Regions from separate parts of the Bacillus coreaensis genome, predicted to be linked through region 2. Evidence: riboswitches for the same ligand, from Rfam matches in the RefSeq annotation. Region 2 holds a riboswitch; each other region holds the start of a gene.
What was found. A riboswitch is a leader RNA that binds a small molecule or an ion and turns the genes downstream of it on or off. The one in region 2 is predicted to bind cyclic di-GMP.
Positions count from the first base shown of each region.

Region 1: linked by a shared signal. The riboswitch ahead of ACQ5H4_RS17685 (methyl-accepting chemotaxis protein) and the one ahead of ACQ5H4_RS22715 (RDD family protein) in region 2 are both predicted to bind cyclic di-GMP.
Region 3: linked by a shared signal. The riboswitch ahead of ACQ5H4_RS19425 (DUF5667 domain-containing protein) and the one ahead of ACQ5H4_RS22715 (RDD family protein) in region 2 are both predicted to bind cyclic di-GMP.
Region 4: linked by a shared signal. The riboswitch ahead of ACQ5H4_RS19625 (GAF domain-containing protein) and the one ahead of ACQ5H4_RS22715 (RDD family protein) in region 2 are both predicted to bind cyclic di-GMP.

Region 1 covers NZ_JBOCCY010000013.1:77,352-80,529, forward strand. Annotated here, with positions in the region: gene ACQ5H4_RS17685 (methyl-accepting chemotaxis protein) at 1-1,543, opposite strand, end outside; cyclic di-GMP riboswitch class I at 1,833-1,920, opposite strand; gene ACQ5H4_RS17690 (ATP-binding protein) at 2,069-2,491, opposite strand.
Region 2 covers NZ_JBOCCY010000027.1:2,700-5,877, forward strand. Annotated here, with positions in the region: gene rlmD (23S rRNA (uracil(1939)-C(5))-methyltransferase RlmD) at 1-178, shown strand, start outside; gene ACQ5H4_RS22705 (YehS family protein) at 398-889, shown strand; gene ACQ5H4_RS22710 (hypothetical protein) at 1,241-1,378, shown strand; cyclic di-GMP riboswitch class I at 1,481-1,564, shown strand; gene ACQ5H4_RS22715 (RDD family protein) at 1,626-2,993, shown strand; gene ACQ5H4_RS22720 (hypothetical protein) at 3,017-3,178, shown strand, end outside.
Region 3 covers NZ_JBOCCY010000017.1:29,253-32,430, reverse strand. Annotated here, with positions in the region: gene ACQ5H4_RS19435 (3-phenylpropionate MFS transporter) at 1-128, shown strand, start outside; gene ACQ5H4_RS19430 (hypothetical protein) at 276-425, shown strand; gene ACQ5H4_RS19425 (DUF5667 domain-containing protein) at 511-1,674, opposite strand; cyclic di-GMP riboswitch class I at 1,778-1,863, opposite strand; gene ACQ5H4_RS19420 (transglycosylase domain-containing protein) at 2,065-3,178, shown strand, end outside.
Region 4 covers NZ_JBOCCY010000017.1:71,656-74,833, reverse strand. Annotated here, with positions in the region: gene ACQ5H4_RS19635 (cell wall hydrolase) at 1-520, shown strand, start outside; gene ACQ5H4_RS19630 (STAS domain-containing protein) at 550-1,377, opposite strand; cyclic di-GMP riboswitch class I at 1,576-1,663, shown strand; gene ACQ5H4_RS19625 (GAF domain-containing protein) at 1,778-2,725, shown strand; gene ACQ5H4_RS19620 (putative bifunctional diguanylate cyclase/phosphodiesterase) at 2,734-3,178, shown strand, end outside.

The sequences.
Region 1 (3,178 bases), on a different contig from region 2:
TTTGGATGACCTGATCAATGGATGCATTTACTTGTTCCATACTTGTAGACATTTGTTCAGATACATTAGATAGTTCCTGTATTTCAGCACTCACATTTTCAATAGCAGTTATAATCATTCCAAATGCTTTTCCTGTATCTTCAACTAAAACCCTTCCTTTAGTTACTTCACTCGTTCCATTATTCATCATATCTACTGCCCGCACAACATCGCTTTGAATAAGCTGAACTAAGTTTGCAATTTGGCTTGCTGAAAGTCTTGATTGTTCTGCTAATTTCCTAACTTCATTTGCTACAACTGCAAATCCCTTCCCATGTTCTCCTGCCCTCGCCGATTCAATGGCCGCATTCAATGCCAACAGGTTTGTTTGGTCAGCTATACCTGTAATCACACCAATAATATCTCCTATTTGCTTAGAGTTACTATCTAATTCCCTAATCACTTTATTTGTTTCGTTTGTTGAATTATTTATAGACTCCATTTGTACTACTACTTTTTGTAGCATCTCATTTCCTGTATTTGCTTGAATTGCTGTTTCTGAAGTTGAATCTGCAACATTTGTAGAAGTAACTGATAGACGCTTGACTCCATTTAACATTTCGGACACTAATTTCGCACTTTCTCTTGTAGAACTCCCCTGTACTTCCGCTCCACTTGCCACTTCTTGTATAGCAGTTGTGATTGAAGTTATAGCTGAACTTGTTTGTTCAGCACTTGCCATTAACTCTTCAGCAGATGACGCTACAGTTTCCGATGTGTTGCTAACTTTGAAAATTAGCTCTCTTAAATTATTTACCATCAGATTAAAGGAATCTGTCAGATCCCCTATTTCATCTCTATTTCTAACCCTTATTTCATCAATTAGTAGATCACCATCTGCAATTTTTTTTGCAGATTTTGAGATTTTTTGAACAGGTAAAGATATATTTCTACTAATGTATAAAGCTATGAAAAGACCTGAAACAAGAGCTATACTGCTTATAATAACAATAAGCATTTTACTCGTTTTTGTGTCCTCTGAAAGTTTGTTGCTTGTCTCTGTCGTACTTGTCTCTTGAAATAAACGTGCTTTATCTCCAACCTCCGTAATTTTAGTTGCTAATCCATTTCCCTTTTCTACCATTAATTGTGTAATTTCATCATTCTTATTCTCATCTTTTAAAACAATTAGTTCATTAGCTAATTGAGTGTATTCCTTTTCTACGGCTACAAACTCATTAACTATTTCCTTCGCTTCGTTACTTACATTAAAACTTAGAAATTCTTCTACTACTTCGGAAAAATTTTGTGATGATTCCTGAAATTTTTGGAGAGTTTCTGTATTACTGTTTACTAAATAACCACGTAAGTATATCTGCTCTTTAAGTATGGTATTTTCCATTTCACTGATCAGCTTTGTCTTCTTGAAGCTATCCTCGATAACATTTTTATAATTTTTATCAACTATTGTAAATTGTACATACGCTATTATTGAAACTGTTGCCAGTAATAATAAGACAGTAGAAAATCCTAATATTAATTTCCTGCTTATATTAATTTTCATTTCTTTCTCTCCATTTCAGTACCTTCAGAGTGATAGCATTCATCACATAACTCAAATAACCTCAGATAGTTTTTCGTGATCCAATATTGTTATTAAATTACCTCTTCCTTCAGATACAACTAACATAATTAGGCGTACCAACTATCTCAGTTATATCTTTAATTTTTTCAATCGAATATTATTGGTTATATTAAAATCATAGTTACCTTTACCAACATTGAATATATATAAACTTCACAACATATCTCCTTTATAAAAAACCCTTCTTTTAATAATAAAAGAAGGGTTTTTTTGCAACTGGCTGACTTAGACTATTTATGCCCTTAACCCCTATAGTTTTGCGTCTCTATTTTTCAATAGATTTGCCCCTTTATTACTTTGAAAAATATATAGTATTATTTTACTATTTTCAAGTGGATATTCTGTGACATTTTTTCCACTGTGTACAAAAGACACCAATACTTTCCATTGTTTATTATAAACATATTTCAAATAAAGGATGTGATTTACAACACATTACTAATTTCAATTTAGAGGTTCAATTTTCTGAAATAATACAGTTATCGAGTTCCCTTTTTTGTTATAAATTACCCTATTTGCAATCTTATATATCATATAAATCCCTCTACCTCGTTCTTCATATAGACAGTCTGTTAGAAGAATATCTAACCCCTTATCATTAATTAGTTTTATCTTCTCCTCTATAAGAAAACCTCGACCATTGTCACTGACTTTAAAACCAAACTCCTTTTTACTGGTAAGAAACTGTATGTTTACAGGAAAACCGCCATGTTCAACTGCATTATTTACAGCCTCAATCATGGCATACTTAATTAAGTATGAAGACTTCAATTCAGTATGATTGTCTACCTCTTTTTCTATTACACATAGTATATTCTCATACTCACTCCTCTCTAAGAACTCATAATTAGAGATTACAAAAAGCATTAATATTTGAATGTATCAGAATCAATACTTGTCTTAAAAAATATTAGCCACTGAGCCCCAAAAAGAAGCAAAGAAAGAAGTATTATACATTTCTAAAAGCGAAATACGTATAGGAATTAGCAAAAACACTTACGATTCAAGCTACAGTGGTTATTATCAATAAAATCATATGTTAATCCTTGATCATCAAGTAAATAAAAGAGAGTGATGTTCTGCTCTATCTAAACCATGGTTTGGAACATCAAATACATTCCATAAAAATAAAATAAATAGAAAACATATTAGCCATGCAATCCATCACATAAAGTAATTGATATTCCTTCTTCTTACCTTCTGGGAACTTAGATAAAAAGATTATGGTAGTAGAAGGATATTTTATAAGCATTACAGACTAAAGAATAATAAACGTTCCTGCTTTTTTCATGCATTTTCCTCATTTGTGTATAAGCTGTGCATAGATTTTGAAAAAAAATAACGGGGAGTAGAGTTAAGGTTTACATATCGTTTTACCCGCTTCCTTTCCCACTTTTGCTCATGCTTTCCCTTCCTTCTTTTCCGTTGCGAAACCCTGTTTTATCTTGCTTTCCTCACACCTTTCTTCATGACATTTCTCTTGTTTCCCCTCTCCCTGTTCTCCCTTTCTTTTTCAGAAAAAAAGACCGAAGGTCTTCTGAATCGGATCAGGAA
Region 2 (3,178 bases):
TACGATTTTAAAGGTAAAGCCAAAGAAAATTGTGTATGTTTCATGTAATCCATCCACACTTGCGAAAGATATCTCGGTGTTGGTTTCTAAATATAAGGTTGGTTATATACAACCTGTGGATATGTTCCCACAAACAAGTCACATTGAAAGTGTTACTAGTTTAATTTTAAAGGGATAAATGGCAGTTTTTTTGGATAAGTCAGACAATATCCACAATTTTATTCACATTTTGTATAAAAGCGGGATAAAAAAAGTGAAAAATCCTGAAAAATAAGTTATCCACAGTCTAATAAGTCTGAACCAGACGAATGGCTCCTTATTTTCAGGGGCCATTTTATTTTTTGTAACGACAAGTGCTATAGTAGGTAAGGTAAACCATCTTCAGGGGGATAAATCAATGAATAATAACGATATATTAATCAGATTAAGATACGCTTTAGATATTAAAAATGTAGACATGGTAGAAATCTTTAAACTTGGTGGAGTTGAGGTAACTAAAGATGAGGTATTAAAGATCCTCACGAAAATAAATGAAGAAGAAGAGGAAAATGAGGATGTGATCATCTGTGATGATCAGATGTTCGATGCCTTTTTAAACGGCTTTATTATTTTTAAAAGAGGAAAGCAAGATCCAAAACCAGGTCAACCTGAAAGACAGGCTCCATCTCTAAAGGAAAGCTCGAATAATCTCCTACTAAAAAAGCTGAAAATCGCTTTGTCATTAACAAGTGAGGATATGCTTCAAATTCTAGAAGATGCAGGAGTCCATGTTACCAAAGGAGAAATAAGTGCCTTATTAAGAAAAGTTGGTCATAAAAACTATAAGTTCTGTGGAGATCGTTATGCTCGTAATTTCTTGAAAGGGTTAGCTATTAGATATAGAGGATAGGGATCTATGTTTACGCACTCCACACACGTGGAGTGTGTTGCTCGGATAGTTTTAAAAGAAAATGCAGAAGCCAGATAAGGTTTCTGTTTTTTTGGATTTTTTGAGTGCGGATAAAATGATAAAAACAGTTTAGGATTAATAGTGGTGAACCGTATCATAAGTTACGGCGAAATTTTTGAGAGTGTACACTGTATCTGTAAAGAGGTACAGTGTTTTTTATATACAATGAAAGTATTACCATAATCCTAAATGATAAAAATTTGATAATATTATAGTAGTTATTTCTAATAAAATTCTCTTTTTTAATAATATGGTAATATGAATTATATCAGTTATCAAAGGAGATTATTAATGTCACCATTAGAAAATATAGAAGCTATAGAAAAGGGACTCTGGGGAGCGGCTGACACTCTTCGTTCAAATTCTAACTACGCGAGTAATGAGTATTTTATGCCTGTAATGGGAAAAGTTTATACTATTATATTGTAAATTTATGGAGTATATATTGAATTTAGGAATATTTGCTCATATAATAATATTAGATATAGGTCTTTTTTATTAGTCTGGATTACATTTTTTACTAACTTAATAGTTTAGAAAAGGCAAATTCATTGAAAAATGGAGACGCAAAGCTATAGGGGCTAACATCAAAGATTATGCCAGCCAGTTACCGATTTTTGATGAAAGACTAATCGGTATCGTTTAGTCTTTTTTCTTGTTATAAAAGGAGATTAATATGTTTTGTACAAATTGCGGGTCAAAAGTAATAAATGAATCTAAGTTTTGTCCATACTGCGGTCAGAAAATTTTATTGAAATCCTCTGAAAGGAATAAATCTGTCCAACAAATAAGGATAGAAAAAATATATCCACACGCAGGTTTTTGGTTAAGGTTTTGGGCTTATGTATTTGATTGCATTTTGATCGGTGTTCCAAGCATCCTGCTCGTTTTAAACAATCAAAGCTTTGGTATATTCACGTTCCTTGGAGGATTGCTCTATTATGTCGGATTGGAAAGCTCACCACTCCAAGGTACGCTGGGCAAAAAGATGTGTGGAATTATCGTTACGGATGACCAAGGGAATCGAATTACTGCAGGAAAAGCATTTGGACGATTTTTTGCCAGATATATTTCTTCTATTACGATTATTGGTTTTCCAATGGCAGGGTGGACGGAAAATAAACAAGGCTTACATGACAAAATGACAAAATGCTTTGTCATTAAACGGAATGAAGAAGTAAAAATTATTAAACATGTCATACATAGCAAAGATCACAATGAAAAAATCACAAACATTGGCGGGCTTTCCAGAAGGGTGAAAAAAGAAGTTTCTTCCTTGCCGATTATCACGGCTGTAGGTGATGCCATTTTAGGTGCATCGGGGCTAGATACATTACAAGAACAAATGAAGGACAATCCATATAATCCTATAAACTATATATTTTATTATGAGGCTTTTATAACCTATAAGAAAGTTAAGTCTGGTGTGAATGTGGCCAGGTTGGTTTTTAATCCCGTTGGATTTGCTATTTCCCAAGGGGTATCAGCGGGGTTAAATTCAGTAGATGACGAGTTTCAAAAGTTCGATCCGCAGAAATGTCTGGACACGGCCCTCGCGTTAGCCATGAAAAATATAAAGGAAGAAACCCATAGCAGTATTGATTTGGTGGTGATTGGAAAATCGCAATTCTATAGGGGCATTAATGAAATCGATCAAAATCAAAGTCGGATCTACCTTGAAAAATCGGTACATTACTTATCATTAGCCTGTGAATTGGAATCTGATCATGTAAAGGTTGCGGAATATCTTTTCTATCTTGCCCAGGCCTACCAACAATTAGGGAAGGAGGACCTGCAATTCCGGTCTTTGAATGTTTCTAGAAAGCTGGGATTTGGCCCTTCTTTGGAACTGATCAAGCAATTATTGCAAGAGAGGAGAATGAAAGATCTAAATATTGATAATATTGTTTGTACAAACTATACATTTCAATTCACCTATGATAGTGGTGACAAATTAGAAAAAGCTCTAACGTTTACGATTAAAGAGCAAGGCCAAAAATTTTCGAATACCACAAAAAGAGTGAAAGAATTCTTAAATACATAGACGATAAAAAGGAGAGAAACACGATGGCATTTGATTTTGACCCATTTACATCTATTGAATTGGACATTAATAAGGACGGCGTGATTGACGGCGATGATATTAAGCTATTAAAACTGCAAAATGGACTTTCGCCAGATATGAATGATTTAAACAATGACAATATGCTCGATCAATTTCAAAAATTG
Region 3 (3,178 bases), on a different contig from region 2:
CTGTATTAACACTGATAGGTGGATTCTTGTATGAGATTTCCCCGAATCTTGCCTTTTTAGGTATGATTATTTGTACCATTCCGGCAATTTTAGTTATTGTTGGTTCAAGAAGTCGGTTTAATTATTAAAAAAGTTTGTGGGGAGCATGGAACTATTAAAGTTCATGCTCTTTTTGCATAACTTATGACGCGAAAGTTTCTGATTTTTCGACTCTCATGTCATAAACTTTTTCTTATGACGCACTATATAAACATATTAAGATTTGGAGGCACATCATGACGAAAGAAAACAATGAGTACAAAAGCCTTTTATCTATTAGTGAAGAGAACGAGCAAAAATTAGAAATAAGTTCAACAGGTTATGGGCTTGTAAGTACTTCAGGTGAAACAGAACAAAATCATCAGAATAATCATGGACAGAAATAAGTGGGTTGGTAAAAGCAGTGAATTTTCACTGCTTTTTCATTTGACAAAAAATAAAGTAGCCACTGAATAATCAGTGGCTGACAGATTAATCTTTGTTCTTTTCGTTACTTTTGCTTTGTTGCTCGGCTTGACGTTTCGCTTCTTCTCTTTGCTTCTCGGCAGCTTTACGCTGTTCTTCCGCTAGACGATTGGCTTCTTCTCTTTTCTTCTCGGCAGCTTTACGCTGTTCTTCCGCTAGACGTTTGGCTTCTTCTTTTTGCTTTTCGGCAGCTTTACGCTGTTCTTCTGCTAAGCGATTTACTTCTTCTTTTTGCTTTTCCGCTGCTTTGCGTTGTTCTTCTTCTAAGGGTTTTGTTTCTTCTTTTTGTTGTTCTTCTGAAGGTTGCTGAACAGATTTTTCCTTTTTTGCAACAGAAGCTAACTGAACCTCAGTGCTATCCGAAATTGCTTCTGTCTTTACTTCATCGGTTTCTGTCTTTTCTTCGTCAGTTCCTTCTACATCTGGGTTTATTTGTTCCTCTTGTTCTATAGTGGACACGGTTTGTTTAGGAGCCTTCTTTTTTCCATTCGATAGTTCAGACGGATGGATGCCTAGTTCCTTTGCAACATCTCCAAATCCCTTGTTTTCCCCATTAAAAAGAGCACCAACTTCCTCAACGGTCTTATCTGTTGCATTAGCTAGGATAAATACCTGTACAATTTGGCCATATCCCAAACCGGAATCACGTAACTCTTTTACTTTTGTTTCATCAAGTGCATTTACAATCGAAGGGAGTTTGGCTAGAACTTGTTGTTTCTCCTCAACGTCTTCTAGTAAGCTTTCATCTAGTAGTTCGCCAACTTCTTCATTTAATTCAATTGAATCTTCAAGCTTTTCATCTAATTCTAAAACCTGTTCCTCATTCATCTCTTCATTTATTATCATTTCAGCAATTGTTTCTTCAGCATCTGTAAGTATTTTTAGATAGTCTTCAATAGCTTCTTGAACAAATACTTGTTTTTCTTCTTCGGACATGGCCTTTGCCTCTGCGATACGTTCTTCCGCAAATTGAAGGAGTAAATCTGTTTCTTCTGATCCATTAGATGCAAGGAATAGTTGAATGTCTTCTACTAATCGATCAATGGTATAGATAAATTGATCAGGCGTTGTTCCTGGATCGTAACTGTCGGCGGTTTCCTCGGCAAGTACAGAGTTACCAAACAAAAACATACTTGAGATAACGAGTGGAGCGGTCCATTTTCTTTTCATCCATTTTTCTCCCTGGAATAAATTTAGTAATCTTTATCCATAAGACTTTTATTGAAACAAAAAGGACTAGTCCCGAAGAATAGTCCTGTAGTCCTACATTCTCTTCGGTAACTGGCAGGCATAGTTCATTTGACCTTAGCCCCTGTAGTTTTGCGTCCTTATATTTCTATAAGTTTGCCCTTATCGGATATTTCCTACTTCTATCTTACTATCGGGAAGGATTTTAATATACAGGTAAAAATTCACTGTGAGGAGTATCCAGAAATGAAGTAGTATAAACCTTCAAGCTGTTTTTTATAAAATAACCCAGATATTTTATTTTTACTAAATCGGGTATAACATAATAGTTAACTTTTTAAGCAAAAGGTGGGAGAATTTTTCGTGGGAAGAATGGAAAGACGACAACAAAGGAAGACCTCAAAGTTTTCTTGGAGTGCCTTTACTTCAAAGAGCGCAAAAATCAAGATACTTTCGGCAATTATAGGTATGGCTCTCGTTTTCTTTATGATTTTTAACATCTTAATCTGGACAACAGACGTGAGCAAGTTAGAAGAACCTGCACCACAACCAACCATCATTTTTGATCAAAGGGGAGAGGTCGCAAGTAAAATTGCATCATCTAATATTGAAGGCGTTAGTATTGAGAAAATACCGGACACTGTTGTACATGCGGTGATTGCAACAGAGGACCAGAGGTTTTATAAGCATGATGGAATTAACTATTTTGCCATTGCGAAGGCTTTGATAAAAAACACCCTGAGTGGAGAAATCGTGGCTGGAGGTAGTACATTAACACAGCAGCTAGCTAAAAATGCTTTTTTAACACAAGAACGAACATATACTAGAAAGTTTAAAGAACTTATTATTACAAAAAGAATTGAACAAAAGTATTCAAAAGATGAAATTATGGAGAGATATTTAAACCAAATCTACTTTGGTGAAGGGGCATGGGGAATCCAACGTGCTGCCCAGACGTACTTTGGAAAGGATGTTAGTGAATTAACTCTTGGGGAATCAGCTATGATAGCGGGATTAATAAAAGCCCCGTCCATTTTGTCTCCATTTAAGGATATGGACCGATCGGTAGAACGAAGAGATCTTGTTTTATCACTTATGGAAGAAGAAGGCTATATTACGGAAGCGGAACGAAACGAGGCAAAAGAACAGACAATCGTTTTAGAAGGAAAAAAAATCGATGGTTATAAAGGGAAATACCCTTATTATGTTGACCATATCATTGCAGAAGCGATTGAACAATATGAACTAACTGAAAACGAGATTCTTTCAGGTGGTCTAAGAATTTATACAGAACTAAATCCAGTCATTCAAAATGCGGCTGAAGAAGTGTATGACGATAATAGCCTATTTCCTGAAAGTACGTCTGATCAGCTGCTTCAAAGTGGGGCAGCCTTTATCGCCCCCGCTACAGGAGGAATCACCGCCCTTGTCGGAGGTAGAGGGGAACATGTGTTTAGAGGCTTTAACCATGCGACTCAATTAGAGC
Region 4 (3,178 bases), on a different contig from region 2:
CGAAACTACTTCGAGCGCAGCTGAACAAACTCTTTCAGTGAAAAGTGGAGAAACATCTTGGAAAGTAGTTAGTAAAACTGACAATTCTACTCTTGAATTAATGAAAGAGAATCATGATAAATTCCCAACATTATATGAAAAGGAAATTAATGTTACAGATCAGGAAAAGGAATTAATGGCCCGACTTGTAACTGCGGAAGCAAAAGGTGAGCCGTATAAAGGGAAAGTGGCTGTTGCAGAGGTTATTATTAACCGTGTAGAGCATGAGGAATTCCCTGATACTGTCAAAGAAGTTGTATATGAGCAGGTATCTGGTACGTATGCATTTTCTCCTGTACAAAATGGTGAGATTAACAAGCCGGCGGATGAGGAATCAATGGAAGCTGTAGAAGAAGCCTTGGTTGACAAAGAGAATGATTCAGAGGCTATATATTTTTATAATCCTGAAATTGCAACGGATACATGGATTTTAACAAGACAAGTGACTGAAACAATTGGTAACCATCGATTTGCGATATAGAAACCAGGGAATAAACACCCCTGGTTTTTTTACTGAACAAAATATTGCCTTAATGCTTGTTGCAATGTTCCTAATGTTTTTGTTTTCTTAAAGAATGCTGAAACATCTATATGAATCATTTTTTTCACAACTTCTGCACGTAAACCGGTGATAATCGAGTGGCAACCCATCATAGAAGTGCCGTCGATAATTTTCATAAGATGATCGATAACGTCAGGTTCCATATCGCCAATTCCGGATAAATCAATGATTAACGTTTGAATACGAAGTTTTCCAATCTCTGTTAGAACCTTTTCTTCTAATATCGCAGTTCGGAAGGAGTCTACCGACCCAATTAAAGGTAAAATACATACAGAAGAAGTGATTGGAATAATAGGTACTGATAGATTTTCAACTAGTTGTCTTTGTGCAACAATCAGGGAATCTTTGTATTTTGAATAACTTATAAAGAAAGTGTTCAGAAACTGGTCGACTCGGTTATTGATTTGTAGCTCTAGCTGAAAGAAGTCATCTAACTCGTATTTGTTGGAAAGAGTGTTAAACGATTGAATAAACATCCAAATTGTTCGTCGTATGGCTTGAACCCATTCCAGTTTGAAGGATAATTCAATTGAATGGGTAGCCCATACAATTCCTTCTTTCTTGGCAAAAGCTTTCAGTTCATCCTCATTGCCATCGATAATGTCGATTACTAGCTTTTGAGCATTCGAAACTAAATTGATATTACCGATTCTTAGTATTTCATCAATCCGACCTTTTACATTTACAGCCTCTAAAAGAAGTGAGTTCTTAAATTTTTCTTTATTTTCTTCAATAAAGTGTTTTAAGTCAAAAGAAGCTTGATATGTAAATTCCAAGAGATGTTCCCCCTTTACAATTCCCCAAAAACTTTTACCCTTAAAATATATTTGATAAACATGTTTTTTAAGCAAAAATTATAATCAGATAATTAATAGGGATAAAGAGTGATTTTTGATAAAAAACAGTGACTTTTATCATAGTTATCGACTATTTTCGACAAAACTTCTATAATGGGTTTGCTAAAATAAAAATAAAATTGAAAAAGGCAAACCCATTGAAAGGTGGGGACGCAAAGCTACAGATCTACGGTTCTAAAGGAACTATGATGGCTGAGTTACCAAGGGAATAATTGGAAGACCTATATCCCTTTGGGTGTAGGTCTTTTCTATATTTCACAAAGTATGGACCATACCCCTTTAACATTTCAAAAGAAATATAAAAGAAGAAGGTAATGTCATGAGCAACCAAAAATTCGATTTATTGGAGAAAGTGTTTCATACAAGTAGTGATTATTTAATTGTAAAAGATGTGAATGGACGATGGATTGAAGCAAATCAAAAGACCCTGCAACTATTTGAAATTGAGGAAGGGGCATATATAGGGAAAACGGATGAACAGCTGGCACAGAAATACAAAAAGTTTGAGAATTATGGACCTATTTGTGTTCATTCAGACAATCAAGCATGGTTAAGTAAAAAAGAATATCAATTAAAAGAATCGTTTCGAATGGATGGGAATGACTATACGTTCCATGTAAGAAAGATTCCTATGTACGATGAGAACGGACATGAGGATAGTTTAGTTGTAGTAGGTAGAAATATTACTGAGCAAGAAAAATACCAAGCCATTAGTGTTAAACAATATAAAGCCCTACAAATGATTGCGTCAGGTGAACCCTTAACTAATGTTGTTCAAAATATTGTGAATGCTGTGGAGGCACTATCTAGTAACAGTATTTGCTCCATTATGTTTTATGAAGAGAGTGAGAATTGGTTACGTAATGGTTATTCACATAGTTTTCCAGAAAGCTTTTTAAAGAAAATCGACCGATTTCCAGTTGGCTTGAACTTTGCATCTTGTGGACATGCAGCTTTTACGAAAGAGATAGCTATTGTCTCGGATATTGAAACTGACCCATCTTGGTCCAACTGGAAGACCATCCCGTTGAGCTATCAATTGCATTCCTGTTGGTCAATTCCGATCTTATCGTCGCAAGGAGAATTATTCGGTACATTTGCGATCTATCATCCTGACGTACGGAAACCAAAATCTTATGAAATCGAATTACTTAAAGTATTCAGTTACTTAACAGGTGTAGCGATTGAAAGGGATAATCAAGTAAAGGAAATCCAATACTTGGCTTCGCATGATACGTTAACTAATCTTCCGAATATCCATTTTTAAAGGATGTTATCGACCGATTAATTACTAGACAAGATGAGTTTGCGATTTTATTTATTGATTTAGACCGCTTTAAGCCTTTTAATGATACTTTCGGACATGCGGTAGGCGATAAGGTTTTAAGTGAAGTAGCAAGGCGGATTCAGTCAAATATTCCGAAGAAAGGGATCGTAACCCGCATGGGTGGTGATGAATTTGTCATCCTTTTGAAAAAGATGAAAAATGAGAAACAACCCAAAGCAGTGGCTGAACAAATATTACAAGCAATAAAAGACCCGATTGTTATTAATGACCGAGAGTTTTATGTATCAGCTAGTATTGGAATAAGTATGTATCCGTGCCATGGTCATACAGGGGACATATTAATTAGAAATGCAGATGTCGCGATGTATAGTGTAAAAGGGGAGGATGGACAATCCATCCAAATGTTCAATGATGTCCTCACGAAGCATGGTA